DNA from 2 places in the Alteromonas sp. G5_S2_22_S1 genome. Region 1 is predicted to be linked to the other one. Evidence: predicted binding sites of a transcription regulator. Region 1 holds the regulator's gene; the other holds the start of a gene.
The links. The regulator ArgR, encoded in region 1, controls arginine synthesis, uptake and breakdown. The targets are predictions, from matches to a motif close to ANTGAATANNTATTCANT.
Positions count from the first base shown of each region.

Region 1 (16,005 bases):
AACGCACGTCATGAACTATTGTTTGGAATGGCAAAAGCATTTCATGAGCTAGGTGATGTGAGTAAAGCAACGCGTTATCTTAAGCACGCAGTTAAGCATTCTCCGAACGAGCAAGAAAAACAGCGTTATTCGTCTAAATTAGCGTCGTTGGCTAGTCGCTAATGCGAGGGCAAAAAAAAGCCGCAGACTAGCTGCGGCAAAGAATAACACTACAAAAGGAACTTAATTTATATAACGCCCAGCTCACGAAGGCGCTCTTGCAGGTATGACCCCGCAGTATGACGTTCTGAAAGAACAACATCTGGTCTAGGGTGTAAGAATAGTGGCAATGAAATACGAGATTTCGTCATGTCAGCGCCATCTGGGTTTACAACCCTATGCGTAGTTGATGGGAAATATCCGCCTGATGCTTCTTGAAGCATATCGCCGATATTCACAATCAAATTCCCGAAGTCACAAGGAACCTCTAACCAACTACCGTCTTTAGCTTGTACTTGCAGTCCAGGCTCATTGGCTGCAGGTAAGATAGTAATTAAATTAATATCTTCGTGTGCAGCAGCGCGGATTGCGTCAACTTCTTCATCACCTTTAAGTGGTGGGTAGTGCAGTATACGTAGCAAGGTTTGATCTGAGTCTTTGATCATGTCACCTAGCGGTTGACTGTACTTACCGCTCACCTCTGAAGGAGAGTGTTTTTCTATCCAGCCTAGTAACTCTTTCGCTAAGCCATTTGCTTCCTCATAGTATTGAGAAATCTGAGGGCGTAGTGTGTCTGGGCACTGACCCCACGGATAAAAATGGTAATACTCTTTAATATCTTTTTTCGTAAAGCCTTTGGCTACCTCAGAAACACTCTGAGGGAAAAATCCGTCTTGTTTACCTTTGTTGTACAGGTAATCATTCTTCTGTTCACTGTCGAAGAAGGCCTGCCAATTATCGTAAATACCTTGAACCAATGACTGCTGGATAGGGTGGTTTTTTAAAACACCGAACCCGGTTTCGCGAAGTGACTTCACGAATTCTTCTTGAGCGTTGTCCGCTTGGTAATCTACAGCAACTAATTGCATAACTTTATCCCGTATATATTGACTGCGGCATTATAAAGGTAGACGGGCTACAGAAAAAAGTCGCAGAAATTGATACAAATCAACCCCGCGATGAATTTGCGCGTAATGTACATAAACCTGACCAGTTAGTCTAGTATTTTCTTGACCAACTGGTCTAATTTAATGAAATTTAACCAAGAGAGAGGTAAAAGCCCGCTAGCGCGGCGCTCATTAAGTTTGATAACGTTGCAGCAATAACAGCTTTTAACCCCAGTCTCGCAATTTCTTTTCTGCGTGTTGGTGCCATAGCACCAATTCCACCCATCAAAATGGCGATAGAAGAGAAGTTTGCAAAACCACAAAGTGCAAAGGTGATAATGGCCTGAGATGCTTCAGACAGCTGTTCTTGGCTTTCTAAGAAGTTGAGATAGGCAACGAACTCGTTTACCACCATCTTCTGTCCAATAAAGCTGCCTGCAAGTTGCGCTTCTTCCCATGGAACGCCGATTGCCCATGCAAGAGGTTGAAGCACATAACCCAGGATCCCTTCAAACGTTACGTTTTCATAGCCAAATAACCCTGCTGTCCAGCCTATAAGACCGTTGAACATGGCAATAAGTGCTATAAAAGCAAGTAGCATTGCACCTACGTTTAACGCAAGCTGCATGCCTGATGCGGCGCCGCTGGCGGCTGCATCAAATACATTGGCGTAGCCGGTATCTTCCGCGTCTACGTCATGTAAATCTTCGTTGGGTTTGGTTGTTTCAGGCAAAATGATCTTTGCCATCAATAAGCCACCCGGTGCCGCCATAAAGCTGGCTGCAAGTAAATATTTAAGCTCTACACCCATGCCGGCGTAACCTGCCATTACAGAGCCTGCAATGGAAGCAAGGCCCCCCACCATAATGGCGAAAAGCTCAGAACGGGTCATGTGTGGGATGAATGGGCGAACGACTAACGGCGCCTCAGTTTGGCCGACAAAAATATTGGCCGCTGACGACATAGACTCAGGACGACTTGTGCCTAGCGCTTTTTGTAGAAAGCCACCAATCACCTTAATAACAATGCCCATTACCTTAAGGTGGTATAAGACCGCAATTAGGGCTGAGAAAAACACGATAACAGGAAGCACGTTAAAGGCGAAAATAAACGCTATCGATTTGTCGCCAATAGGGCCAAATAGAAAATTAATCCCTTCTTGGCTGTAGGCAATAATATTGGCGACAAATTTTGTCGCGCTTAACAAGACTTCTTTACCAGGTTCCGAGTACAGGACAAAGGCGCCAACCGATGCTTGAATAGCAAATGCGCCGCCTACAGTGCGCAGATTAATACTGCGTTTTGCGGAGGATAACGCGAAAGCAATACCCAGAAGGACGGCTATGCCCAGTAAACTTACCATAGTAATGTTCCCTTAAAGAAGCGCTTGCTGAATGTGTGATTTAATCACATCTAATGCAATTTGGTTTTTGCCACCTTGCGTCACTACTACGTCGGCAGTGAAGCGGCTAGGTTCGATAAATTGATGATACATTGGCTTAACAGTCTCTTCGTACTGTTTTGCCACAGATTCAATACTGCGACCACGTTCTTTAAGGTCACGCATCATTCTGCGCATTAAACAAATATCTAGTGGGGTATCGATGAAAATTTTAACGTCGTACAAGGGTAGTAAGTCGGTACGGGCTAGCAACATGATACCTTCAAGTATTATTACCGGTGCGGGGTTTAAACGCTCCGTTTCAGGTAAACGTGTGTGCGTTTTATAGCAATAATGTGGGTAGTCGATAGGTTGACCGTCACGCAATGCTTGTAAGTGCGCTTTTAAAAGCTCATGTTCAAAGGCGTTGGGGTGATCATAATTGTTCTTCTCACGCTGCTCCATGGGAAGATGATCTTGCGCACGATAGTAGTGATCTTCGCGCAGCACTTGAACGGGACGTCCTTGGGCACTGAAGCCGTTGAACAAATTTTTTGTAAAAAGAGACTTCCCAGAGCCCGAAGCCCCAGAAATGGCAATAATAAGTGGCGATTGCATAGTACTATAAAGCTGGTTTTGTTGGTGCAAAGATACGCGTTTAGGCCTCGCGAATCAATGCCATATTCGCAAGTTATCAGATTTTGGATCGGTCTTTGCTAGAACTTTATCGTATTTTCAAGGTATTGCAGGCTGTTTACTTAATTAGCAAAAAATAACAAAAAGTTCTCCAAGTGGTCAGTTTTTAGTTAATTTCCAACAATTTCAATATCCTCTTCTCTTATAGATGGTAACGCGTAAGAGTGTTGTTTCGAACGCGACCCTTCGCCCTGTGCCCTAGGTGGGTAATACGTTTCTTTTTCTTTAGAATAGCGAACGAACACCTCATCAAGCGCCGCGCGTACTTCACTGAGCGTTTTATCAAGGTTCGCGTTGAAATCTGGGCGTTTACGCTTGGTATGGCCCAGTTCTATCAGTCGACCGAAGCTTTTATTCGCTAAGGCGAGCAATTCAGTTGGCACGTCTTTATGGGGGGGAAGCGGCTCGCCAGGGTGCTCGATGCAATATTTAACCAGTGCGGTGTAAAAACATAACGGTTTATTTTGTAGTGTAACAGCTTTGTCATCGATACCATTAGAAATTGTCTTTTCTTTGAGGTTGATGACTAATTTAGGCGTAGGTGGAATTATCTCTTCTACTATTGCGCGACGCTTTTTAGTTCGGTTTGATACCGCGAAGAAAGGGGTAAGAAGCATTGATAATGCTAGTGCAGCCCAACTGAACGATAGTGCACTTAAAAGGCTTTTGCCTCGCATTTCTACCGTGATTTCTTGCTCGGCGTTTTTAAAGCTTGTGGTGACAAGTTTTGGATACTGGCTAAAGTCTTCTTTCGTTGTAACCACACCTTGTATCTCTCTTACGAGGACAGGGTATCTTTCATCTTTGAGTGTAGCGTTTAATCTGCCAAGATAGCGAAAGATTGCAAATTGATTAACCGGCGTATTTAACGTGTTATTTCCTACATCTAAAAACGCACTGTCTAGACTAATTCTGCGCTCTACCTTGTCTAGCGCTCGATGAATGGAAGCTTGATAAGACAATAGCTGAGTTGTCAGCGCAATGCATTGGAGAAGTGCTATTAGAACAACCAAATTTAATGCGATAAATGGCTTGGACTTAAAGTGGAGCTGTTTATTACCCATTAATTACACCCCTCTTCCAATGTAATAGTTTTGTAATAGGGGCGAGGATGGGCCATGGCTATTTCGTGCACAACGCTTTGCATCGCGCAGAATAAGTCGGTGTTCTGAGTTTGCATTTTTAAGAACCACTGCATACCGCTTACGCTCTCTTGAAGGGGAGTGGCATAGTTTCTAGAAAAGCTATCTTTGTCTTCTTGTGCCCAATACGAAGAAATAATATCAATCTCACCCGCAAGCAGGGCCCGTCTTAACTCTTGGTGCGAACTGTAGTAGACGATATTTACATTGTTATCGCTTAACCCCAAGTTCTGCATAACTGTTTTAGGAACAATGTGTCCTGAACGACTGCTAGGGTAGTCAAGTAACCCAATTCGCTTTCCCAATAGGTATTCTTTGGATAACTGAGGGCGTTCTCTTAACGCTATAAAGAACGCAGAGTAATCTGGGTGGGAAGCAATTTTAGTTAAACCATATATTTGGTCTGCGCCGAAGGCGTTTACCACATTACTTTTAACGAGCGCTAAATCGACGACGCCATGGTTAATGTATCGGAACGTATCATAATCACTTTGGCCGATGGTTACTTTCACTTCACCGTATTGCCGTTTTATCGTTTCATCATTACACAACCGTTGCCTTGCCATTTCGGCAATGCGTCCATCGGTAACATAGACTGAAAAAACGTCATTATTTCCTACAAGTTCGGTTTTGCAGGTTAAATATTGACCAGTTTGAGGGGCGATGTCACTAAAAGAAACGGAATTTTGAAAATAGTTTATCGAACCGCACAAGATGGCGGCTAACATAAAAATTATCCATTTTCCGGAAGCAACAATTCTGAAATTCGTCAAAAAAACGACCAAATGAATTAACGATTTATATAGTGATTTCATCAGTTAAGGTTATTTATTGCAATAGGTAAATTTATTTTAAGGTGTTAACTATATGAAAAATGGTTAATTTTTATAGGTAAACCTGATTTTTATTAAACGCTGTTTATTAGTCGCATATGTGGCAAGAATAGGTTCAGCTATTCGTCGCAAATTGACAATAATAATAACAAGTAAATTAACTTGACCATGTGGTCAAGTAATTTTTTGCAAACTCACTAGCCTCGGGCGATTGCTGTTAAATAAAAATGTAAAATTGTAATAAATTTGACACGAACCTTTACGACAATTTGTCGGGTTCAGTGAAAGTCATAGGTTTTATGTAGTACTTTTTGCACTACACTAGGCCGAGTAAAAAAGAATTTTAAACAAAAAGGGAAACACACACATGAGCTCATCAGCTAAATTCAGTCGCATTGCGGCTGCGGTTGCGCTGTCAATCGGTTTGTCGACCACTGCAATGGCGCAAGAAACGTCATCTGCAATGGAAGGCCGCATCCTTACCCCTACAGGTGCACCTGCTGCGGGAACATCTGTTACTGTTATTCACGAACCTACTGGCACAGCCCGTGAAGTGGTTGTTGGCGCTAACGGTACGTTCAACCTTCGTGGCCTTCGCGTTGGCGGTCCTTACAGAGTCGTAGTTGACTCTGACGAATACCAAGACACCACTATCGATAGCGTATTCCTAGAGCTAGGTAACCCATTCGGCGTTAACCTTACGCTAGAAGACGCAAGTGATATTGAAGTTATCTCTGTAAGCGGTAGCGCATTAACAGCGACAGCGTTTGGTGCAACAGGCCCACAGACTGTATTCAACTTAGAGGCGCTAGAAAATACACCAGCTATTAACCGTAGCATCGGTGATATCGTGCGTGTTGACCCTCGTGTTTTCGTTGATGAAAGCTTCAACGACTCGATTAGCTGTGGTGGTGCAAGCCCGCGTAACAACAGCTTGACCCTAGATGGTATTCGCATGAATGACAACTTCGGTCTTAACAGCAACGGCTTCCCAACCGAGCGTATGCCTTTCTCTTACGACGCTATCCAACAGGTAGCCGTTGAGCTTGCTCCGTTTGACGTTGAGTACGGTGGTTTCACTGCGTGTAACATCAACGCAGTAACTAAATCAGGTACTAACGAAGTTCACGGTGGTGTTTTCTACGACTTTACGTCTGATTCTTACCGCGGCGACGAAGTTGACAGTGTAGAGCGTGACAACGGTAACTACACAGAAAAACGTTACGGTTTCAACGTTGGTCTTCCACTAATTAAAGATAGCCTGTTCCTTTTCGCAGCTTACGAAAAGCTTGAAGGTGTTCAGCTTTATGATTACAACGCGCTGGGTAGTCGTGTAACTCAAGACGACATCAGTCAGGTTTCACAAATTGCGCAAGACGTGTATGGCTATGATGTAGGCGGTACACCGGGTTCTGCGCCAGTTGAAGACGAAAAAATTCTTATTAAACTAGACTGGAACATTAACGCAGACCACCGTGCTTCATTAGTATATAACTGGAACGACGGTTTTAGCGTAAGCCAATCTGACGGCGGTTCTTCAAGACTTTCTTTAAGTAATCACTTCTACGAGCGAGGCGCTGAACTAACTACTGTTGTAGGTTCACTATACTCAAACTGGACTGATGACTTTTCAACAGAGCTTCGTATTGGCCACACTGACCTAGATAACCGTCAACAGTCACTAGACGCAGCTTCTGGCTTCGCTGAAGCGCAAATCAGAACTGATAACGGTGGAACTATCTACATCGGTCCAGATGACTCTCGTCAGTCTAACGACCTTAACTATGAAGTATTTAACTTTAAACTAGCGGGTACTTATTTCTGGGGTGACCACGAAATTACGGCTGGTGTTGAATACGAAGAAACTGACGTATTTAACCTGTTTATGCAGCAAACTGTAGGTGAATACCGTTTCGACAGCATCGCTGACTTCGAAGCTGGTCTTGTTGATCGTATCTACTACAACAACTCTGCGGGTACAAACAACCCAGCGGATGCTGGTGCTTCTTTTGCATTCGACGTAACTACCTATTACGTACAAGACGAGTTCTACCTAACTGACGACCTCAAAATCATGGCTGGTCTTCGTTATGATACATACGGCTCTGACGATACGCCTCGTTTGAACGAAAACTTCACTGAGCGTTATGGTTTTGCCAACACTGCAAACGTAGATGGTATTGACCTTCTTCAGCCACGTTTCGGCTTTACCTACACAGTTAACGAAAGCTTAGAACTACGCGGTGGTTTAGGTCTTTACTCTGGTGGTAACCCTAACGTTTGGATCTCAAATGCATACTCTAACGACGGTGTAACGAACATTGGTACTCGTGAACGTCAAATCAATGGCTTCGTAAGTGGCACTACTTCATTGTTTGACCTAGAGCTAACTGGTCAAGGTCGTCCGATTTACGACGTACCACAAGAGCTATTTGACGTAGTAGCGAACACTAGCCTAACGGATGGTGACGGTAACACTAACGCAACTGACCCAGACTTTGAGATTCCTTCTGAGTGGAAATACGCGTTAGGTTTCACCTATGTAACTGAAAATGACTACCTAATTAACGCTGACATGATCTATACCGATCGCCAAGATTCAGCAATAGTTAGAGATGCGAACATTGTTTACAACGGTGAAAACCGTTTCGATGGTCGCCCAATCTACACCAATATTGACTCAGGTCGTAATGAAACGCAGGACTTCATTCTAGGTAATGTTGATTCAGGTGATGACGGTAGTTCACTTGTTCTTTCAATCGGCGTAAGCAAAGAGTGGGATAATGGCTTCGATATGGGCGCTTCATACGCTTATGTTGACGCAGAAGATGCTAACCCAATGACAAGCGCAGTAGCGTTCTCAAACTACGCTAACTTTGCAACAAGCGATCCTAACAACCCGTCTGCGGCAACGTCTGACTACGCTGTTGGCAACCGCTTTAACTTCTCACTAGGTTATACTGCAGAGTTCTTTGACGGTTATGCAACACGTTTCAACTTGTTTGCAACGGCTAACGAAGGTAAGCCTTTCTCTTACGTTCACAGCAACAACTCAGCGTTCCCTTGGGATGGTGTATTTGCTCGTCAGCTTATTTACATTCCTGAAGTAAACGATCCGAACGTAGTGTTTGTTGATCAGACAAACCGTGATGGTGATGTACTTCAAACTGCGGAAGAAGCTCAAAGACAGTTCAACCGTTGGGTTGAAGATAACGGCTTTGAGCGCGGCGAGATCCTTGAGCGTAACAGTGAAACTGCTGATTGGTGGTTTAAAGCTGACCTACGTGTATCTCAAGAGCTACCTGGCTTCTATGAAGGTCATACAGCAAGCGCGTTCTTCGTAATCGAAAACTTGACCAACTTAATCAACGACCAATGGGGTGACTTCCGTCAAGGTAGCTTCGGCGGTGATGAAGTTATTGCTGCGGACTTCAATGACGCAGGTCAATACGAGTACAGCGCGTTCTCAAGACCAGAGCAGAGCGTATCTCGCGGTCCTTCTCTTTGGGAAATCCGCGTAGGTGTTAACTACCGCTTTTAAGAAGTAGTAAACACTAACTACAAGTTGTAGTGTTAGGTGCCACTCTCCTTAACTGGAAGTGGCACTTTTTTATGCCTGCGATTTATCTCACACACCTGTTACTGAGCGCGCATAGTCTTTGCTTATGATCTAAGTCTCTCCATTGAACGAACAAACACATGATAAATTTTTAGATGCTCGCAAGGAGGGCTTATGTCAAAACGTATGCTAATGGTAATGACGTCTCACGAAATTATGGGTGACACCGGCGAGAAAACCGGCATGTGGCTAGAAGAGTTCGCTGCGCCATACTACGCATTTAAAGATGAGGGATATACAATCACCTTAGCGTCACCGATGGGCGGCCAGGTACCGATTGACCCCAATAGTCTTGCAGACGACGCAATGACGGACGATTCGATTCGATACACGAAAGATGAGCTGGCTCGAAGCGCCATAGCGTCTACTATTCCGCTAGAAGATGTACGTGCAGATGAGTTTGACGCTGTCTTCTACCCGGGCGGTCATGGTCCGCTATGGGACTTATCAGATAATGCGCATTCCATTAAATTGATTGAAGACACTATCGCAGCCAATAAACCCGTTGGGGCTGTGTGCCACGCGCCCATCGTGCTAAAAGATGTTAAGACGCCAGATGGCAAATATTTGGTTGATGGCAAGCAGGTTACTGGCTTCTCAAATAGCGAAGAAGCTGCGATGGAGCTTACTGACGTAGTCCCTTATCTGGTTGAAGACGAGCTAGTTAAAAAGGGCGGTAAGTATGAAAGCGCGGATGATTTTGCTGTTAAAGTCTGTACAGATGGATTGTTGGTGACGGGGCAAAACCCGCCATCGTCACGTCCTGCAGCCGATGCATTGATCAAACTTCTATCTTAAGAACGTTTTAATTTGTAATGTAGTTGGAAACCGCATCATGTATGCGGTTTCTTGTTTTCGGTTGCCTAGCTTTTAGCGCCCTGGCTAGACATTCTCAAATAAATCTTCTACGCGCTGTCTTAATTCTTCAATTTTAGTGACATCAGCGGGAGCGATGAAAATGGTATCATCACCAGCGATTGTACCTAACACGCCATCTTTTTTACTTAGCGAGTCAAGTAAGCGGGCGATAAGTTGAGCTGCACCTGGACTAGTTCTTATGATGACCATCACGTTGTTGTGCACAATGTCTAATACAAGCTGTTTGAGGGGGCTTTTAGCCGTAGGCATACCTAACTCAGGGGGAAGGCAGTAAACCATATCACCGCGCGCGTTGCGCGTTCTCACAGCCCCAAATTTACTTAACATTCTTGAAATTTTAGACTGACTGATATTGTCAAAGCCTTGTGCTTTTAATGCGTCAACAATTTCGCCTTGTGAACCATAACTTTCCGCTTTAAGAATCTCTTTAAAAGCCTTGATGAGTTGCTCTTGTTTTGCGTTTGCCATTAGCGCTCTTTTCTTTTCTGAGGGTTTATGTGTGGTGAATTTTATTTGTTATGCCCATATTGTGCCGTACAGGTAGACTTTGCGCAATTTCTTTGCATAATCATTCATGATAATGAATATCGAGATAAAATCGCCATAAATAACGTTAATAAGACGATCCGGTGATTGAGTTTTCCCCCGCGTTGCATTAGTGTGACGTTCCGTTTAAATACGTGAAGTAATCCCATAGGAGAAATGGTATGAAAGTAGCCGTGTTAGGTGCTGCCGGTGGTATTGGTCAGGCGCTGTCTTTGTTGTTGAAAACACAATTGCCAGCAGGTTCAGATTTAGCGCTTTACGACGTAGCGCCAGTTGTTCCTGGTGTTGCCGTTGATTTGAGCCACATCCCCACTGCGGTAAAAGTAACCGGTCACGGTAAAGATGACCTAGCTGATGCACTAACTGGAGCAGACGTTGTTCTAATTCCAGCGGGTATGCCTCGTAAGCCAGGTATGGATCGTTCTGATCTGTTCAACATCAACGCCGGCATTGTTAAAAACCTAATCGAAGGTGTAGCTGATAACTGCCCGAACGCGTGTGTTGGTATCATCACTAACCCAGTTAACACTACTGTTGCGATTGCAGCTGAAACGCTAAAAGCAAAAGGCGTTTACGACAAGAATAAGCTTTTCGGTGTAACGACACTTGACGTTATCCGCGCTGAAACGTTTGTTGCTGAACTTAAAGATGTTGACGTATCTTCAGTGCACGTACCGGTAATCGGTGGTCACTCTGGTACTACAATCCTTCCTCTTCTTTCACAAGTTGAAGGCGTAGAGTTCACAGACGAAGAAGTATCTAGCCTAACCACTCGTATCCAGAATGCGGGTACTGAAGTGGTTGAAGCAAAAGCGGGCGGCGGTTCTGCAACTCTTTCAATGGGTCAAGCAGCAGCACGCTTCTGTCTATCTCTAGTTGCAGCAATGCAAGGTGAGAATGTGGTTGAGTACACTTACGTACAAACTGACGACAGCGACGACGCAGCATTCTTCGCACACCCAGTACGCCTTGGCGCAAACGGTGTTGAAGAAATCTTGCCATACGGCGAGCTTAGCGCATTCGAAGAAAAAGCGAAAAACGACATGCTTGAAGGCCTACGTGGCGACATCAAGCTAGGCGTTGACTTCGTAAACGGCTAATCGGTGAGTATCATTGGCGGGCCTTTGAACGTAGGCACGCCGTGAATACTTCCCTGTAGGCTTCGCCACCGCTTCTCTGCGGTGGAGAGCCTACATTTTAATTACGTTCTCAGACTTCACATCAAGTTTCCACTTTATTATCAGCTCTTATCACCCCAGCGATTAAAGGTTCTGTTACGACCTTTGTGTATTAGTTAAGTGAAAGATATTTCGTGATATCGAAAAGCCTGATTTCACCGGCATCTAAAGTTACACCTTTATGTACAGCGTAAGCGTAACCTTTTAATACGCTATTGCCTTCAGACATAAGGAAAAGATGGGTAGCAAAAGTCGCGTGGGAAGTGGTTATTTCAACAATAGGGTATTGAAGCGAGATATTTTTCGGTGAGATCTGTGTGCTAACAGCCAATTCACTCGTCTCCCCTTTTCTGAAAACCGTGAGCGACCCTTGTCTATCTTCATACAACTGAAGAAGAGCCAATTCTGGTTTATCTAAATAATGTAAAATGCCCACCCACAAACCGTACGGCGTCTCGTCGTTTGCGCGTTCCGCATTGTTTAGCAAAGTACCGTATTTCTCGAAAAACTTGCGAGGCGTTGAGCTAGATTCTTGTTTTATGAGTCGGTAACTAGTGGAAAGTAAGCCTTTATTGTCATTGTAGTTTGATTCAAGCGCGGTAAAGCTGGTGTCTAGGTAAGGGGACAGAGTAAGCGAACGGGTTACGTCTTCTTCGATAATGGTACTGATCGTACATCGGTTCTCTTTACAGGATATATCCTCATCACTAAAGGCTGAGCGTTTGGCGTACCTCAGGCCTGAAGGTATGTGGATTTCATAAAGAAAATGTTCGCCGCTATCGTTTATTTGGAGAAGTTTATACTGCATTTCATCTTCACTAATTCCTTCCCACAATCCGGGTGACAGTGATAGCGGTTTCGCTTGTAAACTTAATGTCGAAATCCCCAACAATAAACCAGCTAAGGCCGGTAGCAAATGCATGTTTAGTCCTTTATGAAATTGTTATGTCGATAAATAAGATAACGTTTTTTTTTCATGATTAAAACTATTTGAGTGATTGGAGGGAAGAATATTGCTAAGCGAATGCTCTTGTTGTTGATTACTGCCCGTTTGCGGTGGCAGAGGTAACGCTTCAACAGGTAACCAGCGTTTTGCGCCTCTAAACTCGTGGCCAGACAACGTTAACTTAGATATAGCTCGCCGTTTGCTTTGGCCTATTAAAAAGAAGTACGGCAACAAACTGAGCTGGGCTGATTTATTTGTCCTAGCAGGCACTATTGCCTATGAAAGTATGGGCCTTGTTTACGTAAACCCTGAGGGGGTTAATGGCAAGCCTGACCCGCTTAAAACCGCTGCCCATGTACGTGAAACCTTTGCGCGCATGGCAATGAATGATGAAGTAACTGTTGCATTAGCCGCCGGTGGTCATACGGTAGGTAAATGTCACGGTAATGGCAGTGCCGAAGCATTAGGGCCAGATCCAGAAGGTGCAGGTATTGAAAAAATTCGCCAGCCGGTGCCGAGCAGTGGGAACCTATCAATATTAAAGAGGAAGAGAAGCCTATTGATATTGAAGACCCATCAAAGCGCTACAACCCCATCATGACCGATGCTGAATCTTTTGAGCCACTAGAGCCAATTGCTGACGGCTACAGAAACTATCTTCAAAAAGACTACGTGGTTAAACCTGAAGAGCTAATGCTAGATAAAACCCAGTTACTTGGTTTAACAGCGAAAGAAATGACGGTACTCGTAGGCGGCATGCGTATGATTGGCACTAACTACGGCGAAAGTAAGCACGGTGTATTTACCGATAACGTAGGCGCATTGAGCACAGATTTCTTCGTAAATCTTACCGACATGAAATACACATGGAAGCCGACCGGGAAAAATAGCTACGCTATTGTCGACAGAGCGTCAGGTGATGAAGTGTTTACCGCTACGCGTTTTGACCTAGTGTTTGGTTCAAACTCTGTATTGCGCGCATATGCTGAGCTATACGCGCAAGATGACAGCAAAGAGAAGTTTATTAAGGACTTTGTTGCCGCGTGGACAAAGGTGATGAACGCAGACCGCTTCGACCTTACCTGTTAGTGCTTATCTTTAGTGTAAGTAAAAACACTTAAGTAACAAAAAGCCCGCTTCATGATGACGCGGGCTTTTTTCGTTTTATTACTTAGCGAAGCGAATGGCGACCAACATAAAAAAGCTATTTGCGTCAATTCAAGCGCTTCGCTAATACGGGTCTTAACCCGTGTTACGCATGCCGATAGCAATACCGGCAATGGTAACCATCATGGCACGTTCTAGACTGGTGTTCTGCGCATCGTCACCGGCTTTACGGATACGATCTAGAAGCTCAATTTGCAGGTAATGAAGCGGCTGAAGGTATCCTGCGCGGATCTCCATCGATTCCTTACCCTGCGGGTCGTTCTTCATAATGTCGTCATCGCCTGTGATAGCCAGCAGTGAAGAGATGCTTTCTTTAAGCTCGCTACGCAATGCTTCACCAAAGTGTTTAAGTTCTTTGGGTACCAAGCGCTCATCATAAGCTTCGCTAATGCGTGGGTCAGCTTTGTGGAACACCATGTCTAACATAGAAAGGCGTGAACGATAGAACGGCCATTCGCTGAACATCTCGTTAACCACTTTCTCGTTCTCAGGAGTCTTCACGCTATCAATAGCGCGCATAACGCCCAACCAGCTTGGCAGCACTAAACGTGTCTGTGCCCAAGCGAAGATCCATGGGATAGCACGTAAGCTCTCAATTCCGCCTTGTGGTTTACGCTTAGCAGGGCGGCTGCCTAGAGGTAGTTTACCTAGCTCTTGCTCTGGAGTAGCCACGCGGAAGTAAGGTACAAACTCTTCATCGTGACGTACAGTTGCACGGTAGTTATCACGACCTTGCGCTGCCATGGTGGTAATAAGCTCACGCCACTCTTCTTTTGGTGCCGGAGGTGGGAACAACATGGCTTCAATAATGGCGCTGGCGTAAATACCTAGGCTGCGTTTAGCCAGTTTTGGCATACCGAACTTATAGCGAATAGTTTCGCCCTGTTCTGTTACGCGGAAACCGCCTTCTAGTGAGCCAGGAGGCTGTGAGTAAATTGCCGCATGTGCTGGCAATCCACCACGACCAATCGTACCGCCACGTCCGTGGAACAGGGTTAGGCTTACGTCGAACTCTTCTGCAATGGCAACCAATGCTTCTTGCGACTGATACTGTGCCCAGCCAGCAGCCAATGCGCCTGCATCTTTCGCTGAATCAGAGTAACCGATCATAACGAACTGACGGCCCTTCACGTAACCGCGATACCAGTCGATAGACAGGAGTTTGCGCATTACATCTGGTGAGTTGTTCAAATCGTCAAGCGTTTCAAATAGTGGTGCTACCGGCATCGGCCAGTCTACACCGCTTTCTTGAAGAAGCAGCTGAACCGCCATGACATCCGATGGCTCACTTGCCATAGAGATAATGTAGATACCGAAGCCGTGCTTGCTGTGTTTCGCAATCACCTTACAGGTATCTAGCACTTCTTTTACATCGTCAGATGCATCCCATTGCGCTGGGAATAACGGACGTTTCGAGCCAAGCTCACGTAATAAGAACGCTTGCTTGTCGGCTTCGCTCCACTGTGCGTAATCGCCTAAACCTAGGTAGCGAGTTAGCTCACTAAATACGTCGGCGTGACGCTCAGAATCTTGACGTACGTCAAGGCGAAGAAGGTGAATACCGAATACACGAGCACGACGGATAGTATCTAGTAGAAGGCCGTTTGCCACTACTTGCATACCGCAGTCGATTAATGACTGGTAGCAAAGCATTAGCGGCTCGATAAGCTCGTCGTCGCTTTCAATCCAGTTAGACGTGTCTGGATTCTTGCCGGCCAAGTAGTCGGCAATGCCATCGCGAGTCGCAATAAACTTGTTTACCAGCGGGCGAAGTAGGGCGCGGTACGGTTCGTTTGCATCGCCTACTTTGTCGCGTAGTTCGTCGTTGCAATCGTACATTGATAGCTCGACTTGCAAACGATCAAGGTCTAGCGCGAAAAGTTTAGCTGCGCGTTTTCTTGCCAGCAGCAATACTTGCTCGGTTACTTTTGAGGTAACAAATGGGTTACCGTCTCTGTCGCCGCCCATCCACGAGCTAAATTGTACGGGTGACGCGTCTAGCGGTAGCGATACGTCGTAGTCTTCGTTTAAGCGGCCATCAAGCTCGCGCATAAAGTCAGGTACGGCTTCCCATAGCGAGTTTTCAATAACCGAGAAGCCCCAACGCGCTTCATCAACAGGCGTCGGGCGAACGGAACGAATTTCTTCAGTGTGCCACGCCTGCGCGATAAGATCGGCAATACGCGTTTCAATTTTTTTGCGCTCAACATCGCTAAGCGAGGCTTGATGCACTGCCTGAAGACAGTCAGCAAGTTCTTTATGCTTGTGAATGAGTGTACGGCGTGTTACTTCAGTAGGGTGAGCGGTAAGAACAAGGTCGATGTTCAGCTTTGCAACCGCGTCTTGTACTTTATCTGCGGTAAGTTCTGCTTTATCTAGGTGTTTGAAAAGGGCATCAATAGATGCATCAACATTCATTGCCGCGTTGTATTCTTGCTCGGCAATATTACCTAGGTTCAAGAATTGTGCGAAGGCACGACCAACAGTAAGCAAATCGCTGTCAGACATTGTTTTGAAAGTTTCTTTCAGTTCT
Region 1 is NZ_JBQKUJ010000012.1:97,302-113,306, reverse strand. Features, by position in the region: gene ACTRWF_RS13710 (tetratricopeptide repeat protein) at 1-162, shown strand, start outside; gene ACTRWF_RS13705 (isopenicillin N synthase family dioxygenase) at 228-1,067, opposite strand; gene ACTRWF_RS13700 (NupC/NupG family nucleoside CNT transporter) at 1,237-2,448, opposite strand; gene udk (uridine kinase) at 2,461-3,084, opposite strand; gene ACTRWF_RS13690 (hypothetical protein) at 3,273-4,226, opposite strand; gene ACTRWF_RS13685 (substrate-binding domain-containing protein) at 4,226-5,119, opposite strand; gene ACTRWF_RS13680 (TonB-dependent receptor) at 5,505-8,678, shown strand; gene ACTRWF_RS13675 (type 1 glutamine amidotransferase domain-containing protein) at 8,871-9,554, shown strand; gene argR (transcriptional regulator ArgR) at 9,639-10,103, opposite strand; gene mdh (malate dehydrogenase) at 10,343-11,281, shown strand; gene ACTRWF_RS13660 (hypothetical protein) at 11,472-12,281, opposite strand; partial or broken gene ACTRWF_RS13655 (peroxidase family protein) at 12,418-13,394, shown strand; gene ppc (phosphoenolpyruvate carboxylase) at 13,548-16,005, opposite strand, start outside.

Region 2 (16,005 bases), on a different contig from region 1:
CTTTTTAGAAATAGGCAATAACGCTAACGTTTGAAGGTTAGGAATATCTTCTACATTAAGCTGGTTATTTGAAAACACGGGGTTTTGAGCCGTACTTTGAACGCTATCTGTCATAACAATAATTCCTTTTACCTTGATTAAAACGCGCAAAAATAACCTACTCGTTTCAATAAAAGACTAATAACAAAAAAGAGGGCGAACCCTCTTTTCTTTAAATGCTAACGGGCCTACAGCCGCTTAGTCATCGACTTGCTGTTCGTTCAACCAATCGTGTAGGGCCTTCATGTCGTGTTGAACTGCCATTTGCAATTCTTCCACCCAATCATGCACGTTCTCCCACCATGTAGGGTGGTCACCTTGTTGAATTTGGTTAGCAATACGCTGAACGCGAGCTAAGCCCACAGAGCCAGCTGCCCCCTTTATTTTATGGGCTTGAGAGCACACTTCTGACTTTTCGTCCGCACTTAAGCTGAGCTGCAGTATTTCCATGTACTCGGGCATTTTTTCTTGGAAAACTTTAACACTCGCGCGCACCATTTCGTCCCCTATTGTATCTACCAACATCTGCAATAAGTCCATATCTAAAATGTTACTTAATGTTTTGGTTGGCTCAGGGCGCTCTACTTCACCGTCTACCTCAAGCGGCGCTGGCGGTGCGTGGAATAGGTCGTTAAACACTTCAATGACACGAGATTTTTTGATGGGTTTAGCGATGACATCGTCCATCCCGTTTTCAAGATACTCGTCGCGCTTTTTAATCACGTTAGCCGTTAATGCCACAATAGGCGTCTGCATGACCAAATCTTCTTCAATCAAAGTACTCGCCACGTCAAAGCCCGTCATATCTGGCAATTGAATATCAAGTAAAATAAGGTCGTATTGATTAGCTCTTGCTTTATCAATCGCCTCTTGACCCGTCATAGCGACATCCACTTTTTGACCCAGTTTTTCAAGCAACGCTTTAGCCACCATTACGTTCAGCTCGATATCTTCTACCAGTAAGATATTTAACCCTGTAACTTGAAGCTGCGCCACTTTCATTGGGCTATTAGAAATTTGTACTGGCAGTACAATCTCAAAACGGGTGCCTTTACCCTCTTTACTCGAAACGTGAATTTCGCCGTTCATTAAATCGACCATTTGCTTACAAATGGCTAAGCCAATGCCTGTTCCCGTAGCCGACTGATGATCCGGGTGGTCTACCTGGTAGTACATGGCAAAAATTTTATCAATTTCGCTTTCAGGAATACCAACACCTGTATCTTCAATAACAAAGGTGACGTAGGCCTTGTCACCATCGGGTTTAGTCGATGACACCGATAAACTCACATGGCCTTTTTGCGTGAACTTCACCGCATTAAACAATATATTCCAGAGTATTTGGCGAAGGCGTGTCCCGTCTATTTCAACGAGACGTGGCAGCGGTTCATTAATACTGGTTTTAAGCTCTAGCTGCTTATCTGCAGCCAGTAAGCGGATAATACTGCTAAGTTCTTCAGTGAAGTCTTTGAGCGAAATTGTTTTAAGGCTTAATTCAAGTTTGTCCCTATCTAACTTATCAAGGTCGATAATGTCATTGAAAATATTGCCCAAAGTAATCGCACTTGCATAAATAGTGCTTACCCAGCTGAACTGCTCATCTGACAATTCTGTGTCGCGCAACATTCGGCTTAAGCCCACAATACCGTTTAGCGGCGTGCGAAGCTCGTGACTAATCGTGGCAATAAAACGGGTTTTGTCAGTACTGGCTTTAGCAGCGGCATTTTCGGCTTGTTTGCGTTCCGTCATGTCTCGACCAAACGACAATAACCCCAAACGATTACCTTCTTTGTCGAAGAAAGGCACGCGCTTCATTTCGAAGTAGCGTCGGCGGCCATCGGCGAAGCGCAGCCATAACTCTTCCGTAATACTTGCGTTGGTTTCGAGTACCTCGTGATCACTGGCAACAATTTGTCGGGCCAGTTCTTCTTCGTACACGTCTTTAGGGGTTAACCCCAGAAGCTCTTGCTCAGTTTTCCCCGTCATTAACTCTGCAATGCGGTTACAACCTGCAAAACGGCCCTCTTCGTTGCGGTAATAAATGAGGTCGGGAGAGGCATCAATAATTGAACGCAATAAAGTAGATAAGCGGCGTGCTTGTGCCTCTTGCTCTGACTTGTCTTGAATCTCTCTTTCTAAGTCTTTGAACAGCGCTTCGCGCTCTTCTTGCGCCTGTTTCCTCTGCTCTATCTCGTGATTAAGCTGGCGAATATTACTTTGAAGTTCTCGATTAAGGAAAACATCCTCTTCGCGCAAGCTCTCTAGTTGACTCACTACCTCTTTAAGATTGGTACGTGAGTTTTCTAACTGTTTAATTAATTCACTAAAGAAATACAGCACCCACGGTGCCGACAGCATAGTTAGAATAACTGCGCTGATGAAGTCATCAGGCTGAACTTGGCTGCCCATGCTAACGCGAATTACGTATGAGCCGCCTAGCGTAAATACAAGCGAAAGAACAACAAATAGTATGCTGAGCTTTAGCGTGCCGAAACGCTGCACAAATTGAGCAAAACGAATTGCCCAAGAATCGTTGGGTGAATCTGAATGCATGTACGTCTAATATAAGCTTATTTTGCCTTTATCCTATCAGGCTTTCACCACTACGGGAATGCGTTAAACACGCTAACTGTAACCTCATAACGTAACGCTACGTTTTAAACGGCGACTTTTCTGTAATCTCATTAATATAACGGGTGTTAACCCAACCTACTTTTGTAAAGGAGACTTTCGCCCACTCTCCCTGCTTTTCTAGCACCTTTAATACTTCACCTTTGTGCAACCCATTTTCAATAAGAGGAAAAGAGACATTTGGCCCTTTACGCACATTGAGTGCGTTAGCACTTACGTTAGCCACGCGATTTACCGGGCTGGCAATATGTCGCGGCACGGCATCGTGCGCTTCTCTTTGTAAGCTGCCCGTATGGACACCGTTACTTTCCGTGTGCGTTTCGTCTTCACTTATTTCAAGCAGTACCTGTTCTCTGATTTGATGCATCGGAAATGCCGGACCAGGGTCTACTTTACGCGAAGGCGCTATCTCATCGTGACCTACCACAACAGAAATTGGGTAGTGTTCGCAAAGCACTTTGCACAGGCTTATTGTGGAGGCAATCTGAATATCAGTATATTTATGCCAATAGCCTAAAACTGATTGGTTGGGGTGTTGTGCAGCTATCACTTCACTTTCTCTATAAACGTTCCCAAACCAGCTTTCATAGGTGCCGTCGCCTCTAGGCTTTAGTTGCCCGGCATTATCTAGCTCTATTCCTATGGAGTATCTGTTTAGCCCGCTTCGCCCCTTGTAATGACTTTTGCCAGCGTGCCACCCTATTTTGTTGGTGGGCAACATTTGAACGATATCGCCGTTACGCCCTAAAGCGAAGTGCGCTGAAACACCACTTTCAGCATTAGTTAAGACGTTGACAGAGGAGTCTAAACTACTTCCAGCAGTGAAATGAATGACAATGGTATCGGGAGCGCCAGTCTGAAACGCCCCAGAAGTATTCGGTGAAGCAGTAAATTTGACATTTTCACCAATGAGGCGGTGTTCGTATACATCAAATGAGAGCCTAGGTGTCGCGTGTAGGATAGTCATTCAATATTCCTTATTGATTAGTTTGCACGCGACTACAGTGAATTTTTATTCTTTTCATATCACCAGAGCTTACGCATTGTTTGCACTCTCAGCGTGCGTGAGCATACTGCGAACTACAGGCTATGTTTTTACCTAGCCTTACATTTGAACAACTTTTAACCAATATAGCAAACAGCTAATATTTGTGGAATCATAACTTTACAATTTAATAAAAATACACAGCAAACCCACATTGACAACATAAAACAACGAAAATAAAGAATATTTATTCACCATTAAAATTCAAATGAGAACTAATATCATTTATGTACTGGTGAATTATTAATTTTTTCACTTGATAACATTTTTATTACAATTGTAAGCAACGGGATATAAATACATGTATTTAAAGAAATTAATTATATTTATACAAAAACTATATAACGCTTACAATTTTAGCGTTTGATTTTAGTTTTCAATGTGGGTATTTTGTACGGCCCGCATGGCAATAATGCATAAAAATGCGGAAACGACTGGTATCCTCTAATAATAAATAAACGACAAGAAAGACGCATATTGCGAGCAATACCGCGCGCAAGCAAAAAAGACGTCTAACAATGTTGTGATACGCACACCTAGGCGCATCTACACGCAACGCATACCTTGCCCAGTCTTAAGGTTGAAGGAGTTAAGAGATGAGTTTATATAATCCCAATGATTCCCGGGACAACTGTGGGTTTGGCTTAATCGCTCACACTCACGGGGAAGCCAGTCATGAATTGGTAACCACTGCAATACACGGCCTTGACCGTATGCAGCATCGTGGCGGTATCGCCGCAGACGGGAAAACCGGTGACGGCTGTGGTTTATTACTACAGAAGCCGGATGCGTTCTTCCATGCAATCGCCGAAGATAATGGCTGGAAACTCAGCAAAAAATACGGCGTGGGCATGATTTTCTTAAGTCAGGACCCTGTACTTGCGCAAGCCGCGCGTGAAGTACTTAATGAAGAACTTGAAAAAGAAACACTTTCAGTAGTGGGCTGGCGCGAAGTGCCTGTTGACCGCTCGGTACTGGGTGAATTAGCGCTTACAGGCGTTCCACAAATTGAACAAGTATTTGTGAACGCACCAGCGGGCTGGAGAAAACGCGACCTTGAGCGTCGCTTATATATGATCCGTCGCCGCGCTGAAAAACGCCTTGAAGCAGATCCAGATTTTTACGTAGCGTGTTTATCAGGCTTAGTAACGATCTATAAAGGCTTGGTGATGCCAAAAGACTTGCCAGCCTTCTATCACGATCTTGCCGATGAGCGCATGCAAAGCGCGATCTGCGTTTTCCACCAGCGCTTCTCGACAAACACGTTACCACGCTGGCCGCTAGCTCAACCCTTCCGTTTCCTTGCGCATAATGGTGAAATTAACACCATCAAAGGCAACCGCGACTGGGCAATGGCACGTGCCGCGAAATTTTCAACGCCACTTATTCCAGATTTAAAAGACGCCGCCCCTTTCGTGAATACCGAAGGGTCTGATTCGTCATCGCTGGATAACATGCTAGAGCTATTTCTAGCTGGCGGTATGGATTTATTCCGTGCCATGCGTTTACTGGTTCCACCAGCCTATCAAAACAACAAAACCATGGATGATGACCTTCGTGCATTCTACGAGTTTAACTCAATGCACATGGAACCATGGGATGGCCCTGCCGGTATCGTTTTAACCAACGGCCGTCACGTAGCCTGTAACCTTGATAGAAACGGCTTGCGTCCAGCTCGCTATGTCATTACCAAAAATGGGTTTATTACTCTAGCCTCAGAAGTAGGTATTTGGGACTACGAGCAAGCTGACGTGATTGAGAAAGGCCGCGTTGGTCCAGGTGAAATGCTTGCCGTAGATACTTACACGGGCAAAATCTGGCGCTCTACAGAAATTGATGATGACCTTAAAGCTCGCCACCCTTATAAAGAGTGGTTAGATAAGCACATTCGTCGCCTTACGCCTATTGAGCAGCTTGATGCCTCGCTTATTGGTAAGCGCGTGTTTGACGACGATGCCATGGCGGTCTACCACAAGCTACACGCCTACAGCTACGAAGAAATTCAGCAAGTTGTAAAAGTACTCGCAAAAGATGGTCAAGAAGCCGTTGGCTCAATGGGTGACGATACGCCAATGGCGGTAATGTCATCGCGCCAGCGCACGGTTTATGATTATTTCCGTCAGCAGTTTGCCCAGGTAACCAACCCACCTATCGACCCACTGCGTGAAAACCACGTTATGTCGTTGGCAACCTGTATTGGCCGCGAGCAAAACGTATTTAGCGAAACATCGGGTTACGCTGACCGCGTGTTATTCGACTCGCCGGTATTAATGTATACCGACCTTAAACAATTGCGTGAATTTAACCCAGACAACTACTACTCAGAAGTAGTAGAACTTCAATACGCACCGCAAGAGGGCTTGAAGAAAGCCATTGAGCGCGTGTGTAACGAAGTGGAAATGCTGGTTAAGAATAAACGTGCTGCGTTTGTTATTCTGTCTGACAGAAACATCAAGCAAAACCGCTTGGTGATCCCAGCCGCGATGGCCGTGGGTGCGGTACAGCGACGACTGGTTGAAAAATCACTGCGCTGCGACGCGAACGTTGTTATAGAAACAGCGAGTGCCCGTGACCCGCATCACTTTGCCGTACTTATTGGCCTTGGTGCAACGGCGGTTTACCCATTCCTTGCCTATGAAACTATCGAGCAGCTTTGCGAAAAAGGCGAGTTAGATATTTCTCCTATGCAGGCTACGTTGAACTACCGTAAAGGTATCAACAAAGGCTTGTATAAGATCATGTCTAAGATGGGTATCAGTACAGTCGCGAGCTACCGTAGCTCTAAGCTCTTCGAAGCCGTGGGGATTAACAATGAAGTAATGAATCTTTGCTTCAAAGGCGTGACCTCACGTATTCAAGGCGCAGGCTTTGATGATTTCCACCAAGATCTCATCAACCTGAATCGCATTGCATGGCTTAAGCGTAAGTCTGTTGATCACGGTGGCTTACTTAAATATGTGCACGGTGGCGAATATCACGCCTATAACCCAGACGTAGTTAGCACGCTGCAAAAAGCGGTTGTGTCGGGTAACTATGACGACTACCAGCAATACGCCAAGCTTGTTAACGAGCGTGCCCCTGCACACATTCGCGACTTGCTGGCCATTAATCCAGACTGCGATCCTATTGATATTAGCGAAGTAGAAGCACCGGAGAACTTGTTCCCACGTTTCGATACTGCGGCTATGTCAATTGGTGCATTAAGCCCAGAAGCCCACGAAGCACTGGCTATTGCAATGAACCGTTTGGGCGGTCAGTCTAACTCGGGCGAAGGTGGCGAACACCCTTCTCGCTTTGGGACTGAAAAGAACTCTAAGATTAAGCAGGTTGCGTCAGGACGCTTCGGTGTGACACCTCACTATTTGGTTAACGCTAACGTTATTCAAATTAAAGTGGCGCAAGGTGCTAAACCGGGTGAAGGCGGTCAGCTTCCTGGTGATAAAGTGAATAAATACATCGCACAGCTTCGTTTCTCTGTGCCAGGTGTAACCCTTATTTCACCACCACCGCACCACGATATCTATTCAATTGAAGATTTGGCTCAGCTAATTTTCGATTTGAAGCAGGTTAACCCAACGGCGCTAATATCAGTAAAACTGGTATCTGAACCGGGTGTAGGTACTATCGCAACGGGCGTAGCAAAAGCCTATGCCGACCTTATTACCGTATCAGGGTACGACGGCGGAACAGGTGCAAGCCCATTAACGTCAGTTAAATATGCGGGTAGCCCGTTCGAACTAGGTCTTTCTGAAACGCAACAAGCCCTTATCGAAAACGGCCTACGTCATAAAGTACGCGTTCAAACCGACGGTGGTTTGAAAACTGGCCTTGATGTGGTTAAAGCGGGTATTTTAGGTGCCGAAAGCTTTGGCTTTGGTACTGGCCCAATGGTAGCACTAGGTTGTAAATACCTACGTATTTGCCACTTAAACAACTGTGCGACCGGTGTTGCAACCCAAGACCAAAAATTGCGTGATGATCACTTCATCGGCTTGCCTGACATGGTAATGAACTACTTTAAGTTTATTGCTCAGGAAGTACGTGAAATCATGGCATCTATGGGTGTTGCTAAGTTCGACGATCTTGTTGGCCGCACAGAGCTACTTAAAGTATTAGATGGCATTACTGCTAAGCAAAACCGTTTAGATCTATCGCCTCTACTTGCGCAGCCTAAGGCCGGTGAACATACCCGTTTGTTCTGTTCACAAACCACAAACGCGCCTATTGATAAGGGTGAGTTAAATGCACAGATGCTTAAAGATGCCCAGCAAGCAGTGGTAGACGGTGAGTCTATTACGCTTAAATACCCTGTACGCAATACCGACCGCTCTGTAGGCGCGTTGCTATCAGGTGAAATTGCTAAACATCACGGTAATCACGATTTTGAAGATACCCCAATCAAAGTTGAACTTACCGGTACGGCAGGTCAAAGCTTCGGTGTGTGGAACGCTGGCGGTTTACACATGCATCTTGAAGGCGATGCCAACGATTATGTAGGCAAAGGCATGACAGGCGGCAAGCTTGTTATCCACCCGCCGCGCGACATCTCTTATGATGCCCACGACAGTGCCATTATGGGTAATACCTGCCTATACGGCGCCACTGGCGGTAAGCTCTTTGCGGCAGGCCGTGCAGGCGAACGCTTTGGTGTACGTAACTCAGGCGCCATCGCGGTAGTTGAAGGTATTGGCGATAACGGCTGTGAATATATGACAGGCGGTATTGTAGCTGTACTTGGCCCAGTTGGCGTTAACTTCGGTGCCGGTATGACAGGTGGTTTTGCCTATCTTATGGATGATGGCGACGACCTCGATAACCGCGTAAACGCCGAACTCGTTGATGTTATGCCAATTGAAGATAAAGCGATTCTTGCTGAACACTTACGCGGCTTAATTAACCAGCACTACGAAGAAACCGGTAGCGATCACTCGTTGTCTCTGCTTACTGATTTCGCCGCAACGCTGAAACGCTTTAAGCTTATTAAGCCAAAAACCAGTGATGTGAAAAACTTGCTTGGTCACATCAGTCGTTCAAGTGCTGAATTACGCATTCAGGCTCAGTAGGAGGATTTAGTTTATGGCAAAGAACGTATATCAATTTGTCGACGTTGAACGTATCGATCCGCCGAAAAAGCCGATCATGGTACGTAAACAAGAGTTCGCGGAAATTTATCAACCGCTCAGCCAATCTCAAACCGAAGGCCAAGCAGACCGCTGCTTGGACTGCGGCAACCCGTATTGTGAATGGAAGTGCCCCGTGCACAACTACATTCCCCAGTGGTTAAGCTTGGCAAACGAAGGCCGTATTTTAGAAGCTGCGGAGCTTTCTCATAAAACCAACAGTTTGCCGGAAGTATGTGGTCGCGTATGTCCACAAGACAGACTGTGCGAAGGTGCGTGTACACTGAATGACGATTTTGGTGCGGTAACCATTGGTAGTATTGAGAAGTACATTACTGATACAGCCTTCAAAATGGGCTGGCGTCCAGATATGTCTGACGTGGTATGGACCGACAAGAAAGTCGCCATTGTTGGTGCTGGCCCGGCAGGGCTTGCTTGTGCTGATATATTAGTACGTAACGGTGTTAAACCTGTTGTTTACGATAAGTACGAAGAAATTGGCGGCCTACTCACGTTTGGTATTCCGTCTTTTAAATTAGAGAAAGACGTTATCAAGCTACGCCGCCAAATCTTTACCGAAATGGGCGTTGAGTTCGTACTTAACACCGAAATTGGAAAAGACATCCAGTTCCAGGACTTAATCGATAAGTACGACGCGGTGTTCTTAGGCATGGGTACATACAAGTCTATGCAAGGTGGGTTCGACAATGAGCACGTAGAAGGGGTATACGATGCCCTTCCATTCCTTATTGCCAATACCAACCGCGTAATGGGACTTGAAAAAGACCCAGCCGATTTTGTTGATATGAAAGGTAAGCGCGTTGTGGTGTTAGGTGGTGGTGATACCACCATGGACTGCGTGCGTACCTCTATTCGTCAGGAAGCGGCGCAGGTAACCTGTGCATATCGTCGTGACGAAGAAAGTATGCCGGGTTCACGCCGCGAAGTAGTTAACGCTAAAGAAGAAGGTGTTGAGTTTAAATTCAATCTTCAACCTTTGGACATCGCCGTTGATGAAAACGGAAAAGCCTGTGGCGTTAAGTTCGTTAAAACCGAGATGGGACCACCGGATGTTAACGGTCGCCGCCGTCCTGTTGAAGTAGAAGGTTCAGAACATGTTCTAGAGGCTGATGCGGTTATTATCGCGTTTGGTTTCCAACCGAGTCCTGCGCCATGGTTTGCCGACTTTGGCATTATGCTTGACGAAAAAGGCCGCGTTCGCGCACCTTCAGCAGGTAAGTTTGCATTCCAGACTTCGCACCCACAAGTGTTTGCGGGCGGTGATATGGTACGTGGCAGTGACTTGGTTGTGACCGCAATCGACGAAGGCCGTAAAGCCGCAGAAGGTATAATGGACTACATTGGCGTTTAAGCTACGCTAACAAGACCTTTGACAAAAGCTCGATAGCCCTGCTATCGAGCTTTTTTAGTTTTGGCTCACTCAGGAAATACGGAAAACGTCGATGGCATACGTTAATAGACCAAGGTTTAGTTGAACCGAAGGTGCGACGGCTCTACTATCGTACGAACAACAAAATATCATTACGTAATTGATAGAGCCGGCCCATGAAGAACGTCGACATAAAAACACTCACTCTTTGTTTTGCATTGAACTGTGCGGTGAGTAATGTGTGTTTTGCCGATACCATTTCGGTAGAAGCATCCTCGGTGAACGCGCCTGCTAAAGTACAAAGTTTGCCGACATCAGTGTCTAAACCTAATACTGTCTCTTGTCCTGCCCAATTTCAACAGGTGAAAATTGCCAGTGATGCTCGTCAATGCCAGTCGTTTGACGAAAGCATGACGGCGGTGATGGTGTATCACTCCCCCGCTGAGCCTGGTGCTCTGGTAAACCTTTATCAAACAGCGCACCCGGCCCTTAAGGCTCATTCTCCAGTAAACGGCCGTACCTTACTTTCTTCTAGCGATAAAGCCATTAGAGTCATTGTTAGCCCAGATAAAACAGGCTCTCAAGTGGATATCCTAGTCACATCAAAATCAAAGTAACTTGCGACTTTTTAAAATACCGATATAGATTGCTCATGTTGGCATCTGCTTTGCAATTTCATCAATAACAACACCATGACTACGTCAGGTGTCATTTTTCTGACACCTGCGAAGTTGCAAGAAGTACGCTAATTACTGATACATAAGCTAGTGCGCTTCACGTTGCTTTGCCTGTCATGGGCTTTAACTATTGATTTTTGCGAGGGTTACGATGGAATTGGCAATTATTCTAATGATGTTACTTATAGTCGTTGCGCTAGGTGCCATAAAGTTGTCAGACGGTGGTGTCGCATTTCCATTTAGGCGGAAGCCACAGCTATTTACACCAGTAGAAAACACCTTTTTAAACCTGATTGAACAGGCTATGGGAAAAGAGTTTCGGATAGTATGCCGCGTACGTCTTAACGACTTAGTGTCGGTTCGACCGTCGGCCAGCAAGAAAACGGCGAGCCAAGCCCTTAGCAGAGCGTCAAGCCGACATCTCGACTTTGTATTAGTAAACAAGCACGATATGAGCCCCGTCATGGCTATTGATCTTGTTCATAGCCAAGGTAAAGACGGCTACAAAACCCAAAAGGACTGGTTTGTAACCGGCGCGCTCGATGCGGCTGGTCTTCCTCACGCAAGAATAAAAGTGAAATCTGGTTATACCGTTGATGATATTCGCGAGTGCTTGGAAAACAAACTGATTCCTTATCGCCGTTTACAAAATAAAATGGCGCAGCTTCCTACTCATAACCCAGAGCCGCCTAAGCGCCCTACTCGCCCCGTGCGCTCGAGTAGACCTGCTGCGGCATAAAGTACTCGTCCCCACTTCCCCTAGCCTTTGTTGCTTTGCTATTTTCTTACTCTCTGTAGCAGCAACAAAGGCATTTTTCTGTCAGTTTTTCATATTTCCTTATACAATTACGTCAAACACATGCGTGTTCACGCAAAGAAACCCACAACACCGTCGGTAGAGTTATGAAAAAAATTGGTATTTTAGGTGCAATGGACGAAGAAGTAGCGCTACTTAAAGCGTCTCTTTGGAATGTGAAAGAAACAAAGTGGAAGCACCTTACGTTTTATGAAGGCACACTAAACGATATGGAAGTGGTGTTAGTAAAATGCGGTATTGGTAAAGTTGCTGCGGCTATCGCGACTACCGTACTTATTGAGCAATTTGCGCCAGATGCAGTCGTTAACACCGGATCCGCAGGTGGCTTCGACAAGAATTTAAACATTGGTGATTTAGTGATAGCAAGTCACGTTATTCACCACGATGCAGACCTTACCCATTTCGGTTACAAATTAGGGCAGTGTGCTGGCATGCCAGAGGATTTCCGCTGTGATACTCACTTAATGGAAACCGCGCGTACCGCGGCTGCAAGCATTGTCTCGCTGCAATCTACAACGGGTTTAATTTGTACCGGCGATGCGTTTATCGGTAGCGATGAAGCAGTGGCAGAACTACGTGAAAACTTCCCCGATATGAAAGCGGTAGAAATGGAAGGCGCAGCAATAGGTCAAACTTGTCACATGCTCGACACGCCGTTCCTTGTTATTCGCTCGCTGTCGGATATCGCAGGAAAAACGTCATCTGTAAGCTTTAAAGAGTATTTAGAGACTGCCGCTAAGCATTCAGCACAGCTTGTAATGGCAATGATAAAGGCCCTCGCTAAGTAAGATGACAAGCCTATTTAGCGACCCGCGTTTGCAGTCGCTACTCGTACTTTGGTTGGCTATCGCTGTCGACGCTTTGTGGCGCTGGCCTCAAAGCACTCACCCTCTAACACTTATGCGATACCTTGTTCAGCAAATGGGGCGCAAAGTCGTCCCTTCTCGCGAGTACGGGCCTGGCCAGCACTATATTTCTGGCTCACTGGCTCCGTTGGTATTGTTAGCCCCACTGGTTATTTGTTTAGCCATCTTGGTATATATGGCTCAATACCCCGTTTTTTTTGAAGCGCTCATTCTTGTGGCGCTACTCGATTTTGGGTACCAGCGTCAGCAGTACAAAAAGGTACTGGCTAGCGTAGGTAGAAACAAAAAGTCACTTGCCCGAGAAATGGTGCAAACCATCACCGCCCGACAATGCCATTCGCTTACGGATATAGGTATCGCCAAAGCCGCTATAGAGTCGTTATGGCTGAAGTTTCTTTACCTTTATTGCGGTGTTATTTTTTATTTTGTCGTTACCGGGCCAATAGGCGCGCTGATATACCGCTTACTTCTTCTTACGTCTTGGCAATGGCATTACCGAACTCCCAACATGGTTTTCTTTGCCCAACCCGTGCGCAAACTCATTTCAATACTGGTGGTACCTCCGGCGGTGATCGGCGGATTTATTACACTGCTGGTAAGTCACCCTTTAAAAGGCTTTCGTGCAATCAAGCATTCGCCGGTTAAAGATAAAACGTCGCTGTTACTTGCGCTTATGGGCGGAGTTCTTAACGTGAAACTTGGGGGCCCTGCAATGTATGCAAACAAAAAGTACCGATACACGCGCGTAGGAGGCGTTAACGACGTGAAGTACTCCCATATGTTAGCTGCAAAGAGCACGATTACCTATGCCATGATAGCGACATCCGCTTTCGCATCTTTAGCCATGTTGGGGCTGGCGCTTGTTTAACGTTGCTTTATTTATTAACTACTGTTTAAGGCAAAACAGCATGCGATCTGTATTTACACTTAGAGAGCCATAATAATGCGCTATCAATACATCACAATGAAACGAGGCAAGAGCGCTTTGCCATGCCGCATTTGTAGTTTTTGTCTTAAAAAAGCGCTGGCACTTGCCTTATTAGCTCTCACATTGTCGCTTACTTCAATAATGACGCACGCTGCACATTCAACCGCGACGGCGCAGGAAGTCACTGAACAGGCCCCCCAGCAACCTTTGAGAATTGTAAGTTTAGCTCCCCACCTAACTGAATGGGCCTTTAGTTTAGGTTTGGGTGATAATTTGGTTGGCGTAAGCGATTACAGTGACTACCCCGAACAGGCTAAAACCATACAGCGAGTCGCTGACTTCCAAGGCGCTGACATAGCACGCATAGTCGCACTTAAACCCGACTTAATTCTTGCTTGGGATGGAGGGAATAAACCGCAGGATATTCACAAACTTTCTTCCATGGGCCTTAAAGTATTTAAGAGTAAGGTTGAAAATATCGCAGACATCGCTAGCGAAATTAAGAAGCTTGGCGCTATCACCAACAGTCAGAAAAAAGCGTCGACCCTTGCCGATAATTTTATACAAAAGCTCACTGCGCTAAATCACGAGTATGCAAAAACAACATTAACACCTGTTTTTTATTATTCTTGGACTACGCCACTGATGACCGTTGGTCCAGACGCATGGGCAAATAAGTTACTACATGTGTGCGGCGCGCAAACCCTTTTTTATGACAGCCCTGTCGACTACCCACAGGTCGCATTAAAGGACGTGCTTACCCGACAACCTCAGGCACTGGTAGCCGCATCTAAAAGTGCACGAGCAGACCTTGAAGGCTTTTGGGCAGATCACCGCAGCTTTTTAAACGCACCTTTAATTGTAGTAAACCCTGATATTACCAGTCGATTTTCACTGCGATTAATAAATGAACTAAAACTGCTTTGTGAAGGTATAAATTGACGTTCTCGCGCGTTATACTTAAGTCTAGGTAATGGCAGCCTGTGCTCCCAAAAGCACGCTATGTTGCAAAAGCATTCGGGGTGCTATGCGCCCATTGTACAAAGCGAATGTTTAAAGGTTCAATGGCTCTAATATTTCATTATTACGGTAAGAGTTTCTTTTCATGCGGATTGTTGTTGCGGTTTTTCTTGTTGTGGTCGGTATTGCACTTTTCGTGTCGCTTCAATGTACGGCAAAAGCAACTTCGCAATCTCAGGCATCGGTTGCCGCATCACCTTATCTAATTGAACGGGTTGCTAACAACGACTGGCTGCTCATTGACGTGCGTTCCCCAAAAGAGTTTGCAGATGGTCATATACCCGGCGCGGTAAACATGCCTCACGAGAACATTAATGACTATTTGAGTGAGTTAGAAGGCCATAAAGATAAGCCTATAATTATCTATTGTCGTTCAGGTCGAAGAGCCAAGCTAGCAATGAAGGTTCTCGAAGATTTAGACTTTTCAGAAGTCATGCATCTAGAGGGTGACATGTTGGGCTGGAGCGCGGCAGGAATGACGGTAGATAGAATGTAAGTGCTTAGTATTTGTTTAGTGCCGATAGGTTACCCCCTCCTTCTGTATTCTTACACCCCCCTTATTTTTCTTACGTATTACGCTGTACACCACACCCTGTGTGATAATAAAAGCGTATGATACACTTAATAAAACTGACGCTTGTACGAACCTCTTATGAAAATAGATATCGCCACACCAGCCATGTTATTCCCTGCTATTTCTTTACTGCTCTTAGCTTACACAAATCGTTTTTTAACGTTGGCGACGATTATCAGAAACTTTTCTAAAGAAGAGCGCGACGACAATACCCAGGCACAAATCAAAAACCTGCGTTTGCGCATACAGCTTATAAAGCGCATGCAAATTGCGGGGGTTGGCAGCTTTTTTCTATGTGTCGTTTCTATGCTGGCCATTTACCTTACTTATCAGCAAGTCGGTAATTGGGTGTTCGCGGCAAGTTTAGTCTCTCTACTCTACTCTTTATGGATGTCGGTGAGAGAAATACTCATCTCAGTAGAAGCGTTAGATGTTCACTTAGATGGCATTAAACACAGCCCTAGTATCGAGAAACAATAGGCAAGTTATGACGCATACTGATACGCATCAATCGGTCATGGCACGCTTTGATATAAGCTATGCCCCCCTCGCTCCTGAACATTTTTCTGGCGTAATTTCTCTTGGAAATAAGGTGCAAGGCGATAATTATCTCACACAAGCACTGTTGGCCGACTATTACGCGAAAAGCTTTGTCGGTGATATAAACGCTAGTTGGGTAGCACTTAACCGAGGTAAAGTTGTTGGCTTTCGCCTTAACCTTTGCCCATACCCAGTGGCAGTTTGATAAGTGGTGCACGCCGTCGCTATGGCCCGATATGATAGAGCACGTATGTTATTTTAAGTGCAATACCGTAGACCCTGCCATGCAAGGTGAGGGCATTGGCAGCGAATTGCTGCGCAAGTCTATTTCATGCGCTAAAGCACAAGGCGCAGACGC
Region 2 is NZ_JBQKUJ010000010.1:24,918-40,922, reverse strand. Features, by position in the region: gene ACTRWF_RS11920 (PH domain-containing protein) at 1-114, opposite strand, end outside; gene arcB (aerobic respiration two-component sensor histidine kinase ArcB) at 238-2,592, opposite strand; gene ACTRWF_RS11910 (N-acetylmuramoyl-L-alanine amidase) at 2,690-3,637, opposite strand; gene gltB (glutamate synthase large subunit) at 4,312-8,778, shown strand; gene ACTRWF_RS11900 (FAD-dependent oxidoreductase) at 8,792-10,207, shown strand; gene ACTRWF_RS11895 (hypothetical protein) at 10,402-10,842, shown strand; gene ACTRWF_RS11890 (DUF2726 domain-containing protein) at 11,054-11,641, shown strand; gene ACTRWF_RS11885 (5'-methylthioadenosine/adenosylhomocysteine nucleosidase) at 11,806-12,507, shown strand; gene ACTRWF_RS11880 (cobalamin biosynthesis protein CobD/CbiB) at 12,509-13,453, shown strand; gene ACTRWF_RS11875 (cobalamin-binding protein) at 13,529-14,455, shown strand; gene ACTRWF_RS11870 (rhodanese-like domain-containing protein) at 14,619-15,029, shown strand; gene ACTRWF_RS11865 (DUF2721 domain-containing protein) at 15,186-15,587, shown strand; partial or broken gene ACTRWF_RS11860 (GNAT family N-acetyltransferase) at 15,595-16,005, shown strand, end outside.
Region 2: a site for ArgR is predicted at 3,674-3,691, ahead of ACTRWF_RS11910 (N-acetylmuramoyl-L-alanine amidase). Genes of this name have one in related genera too.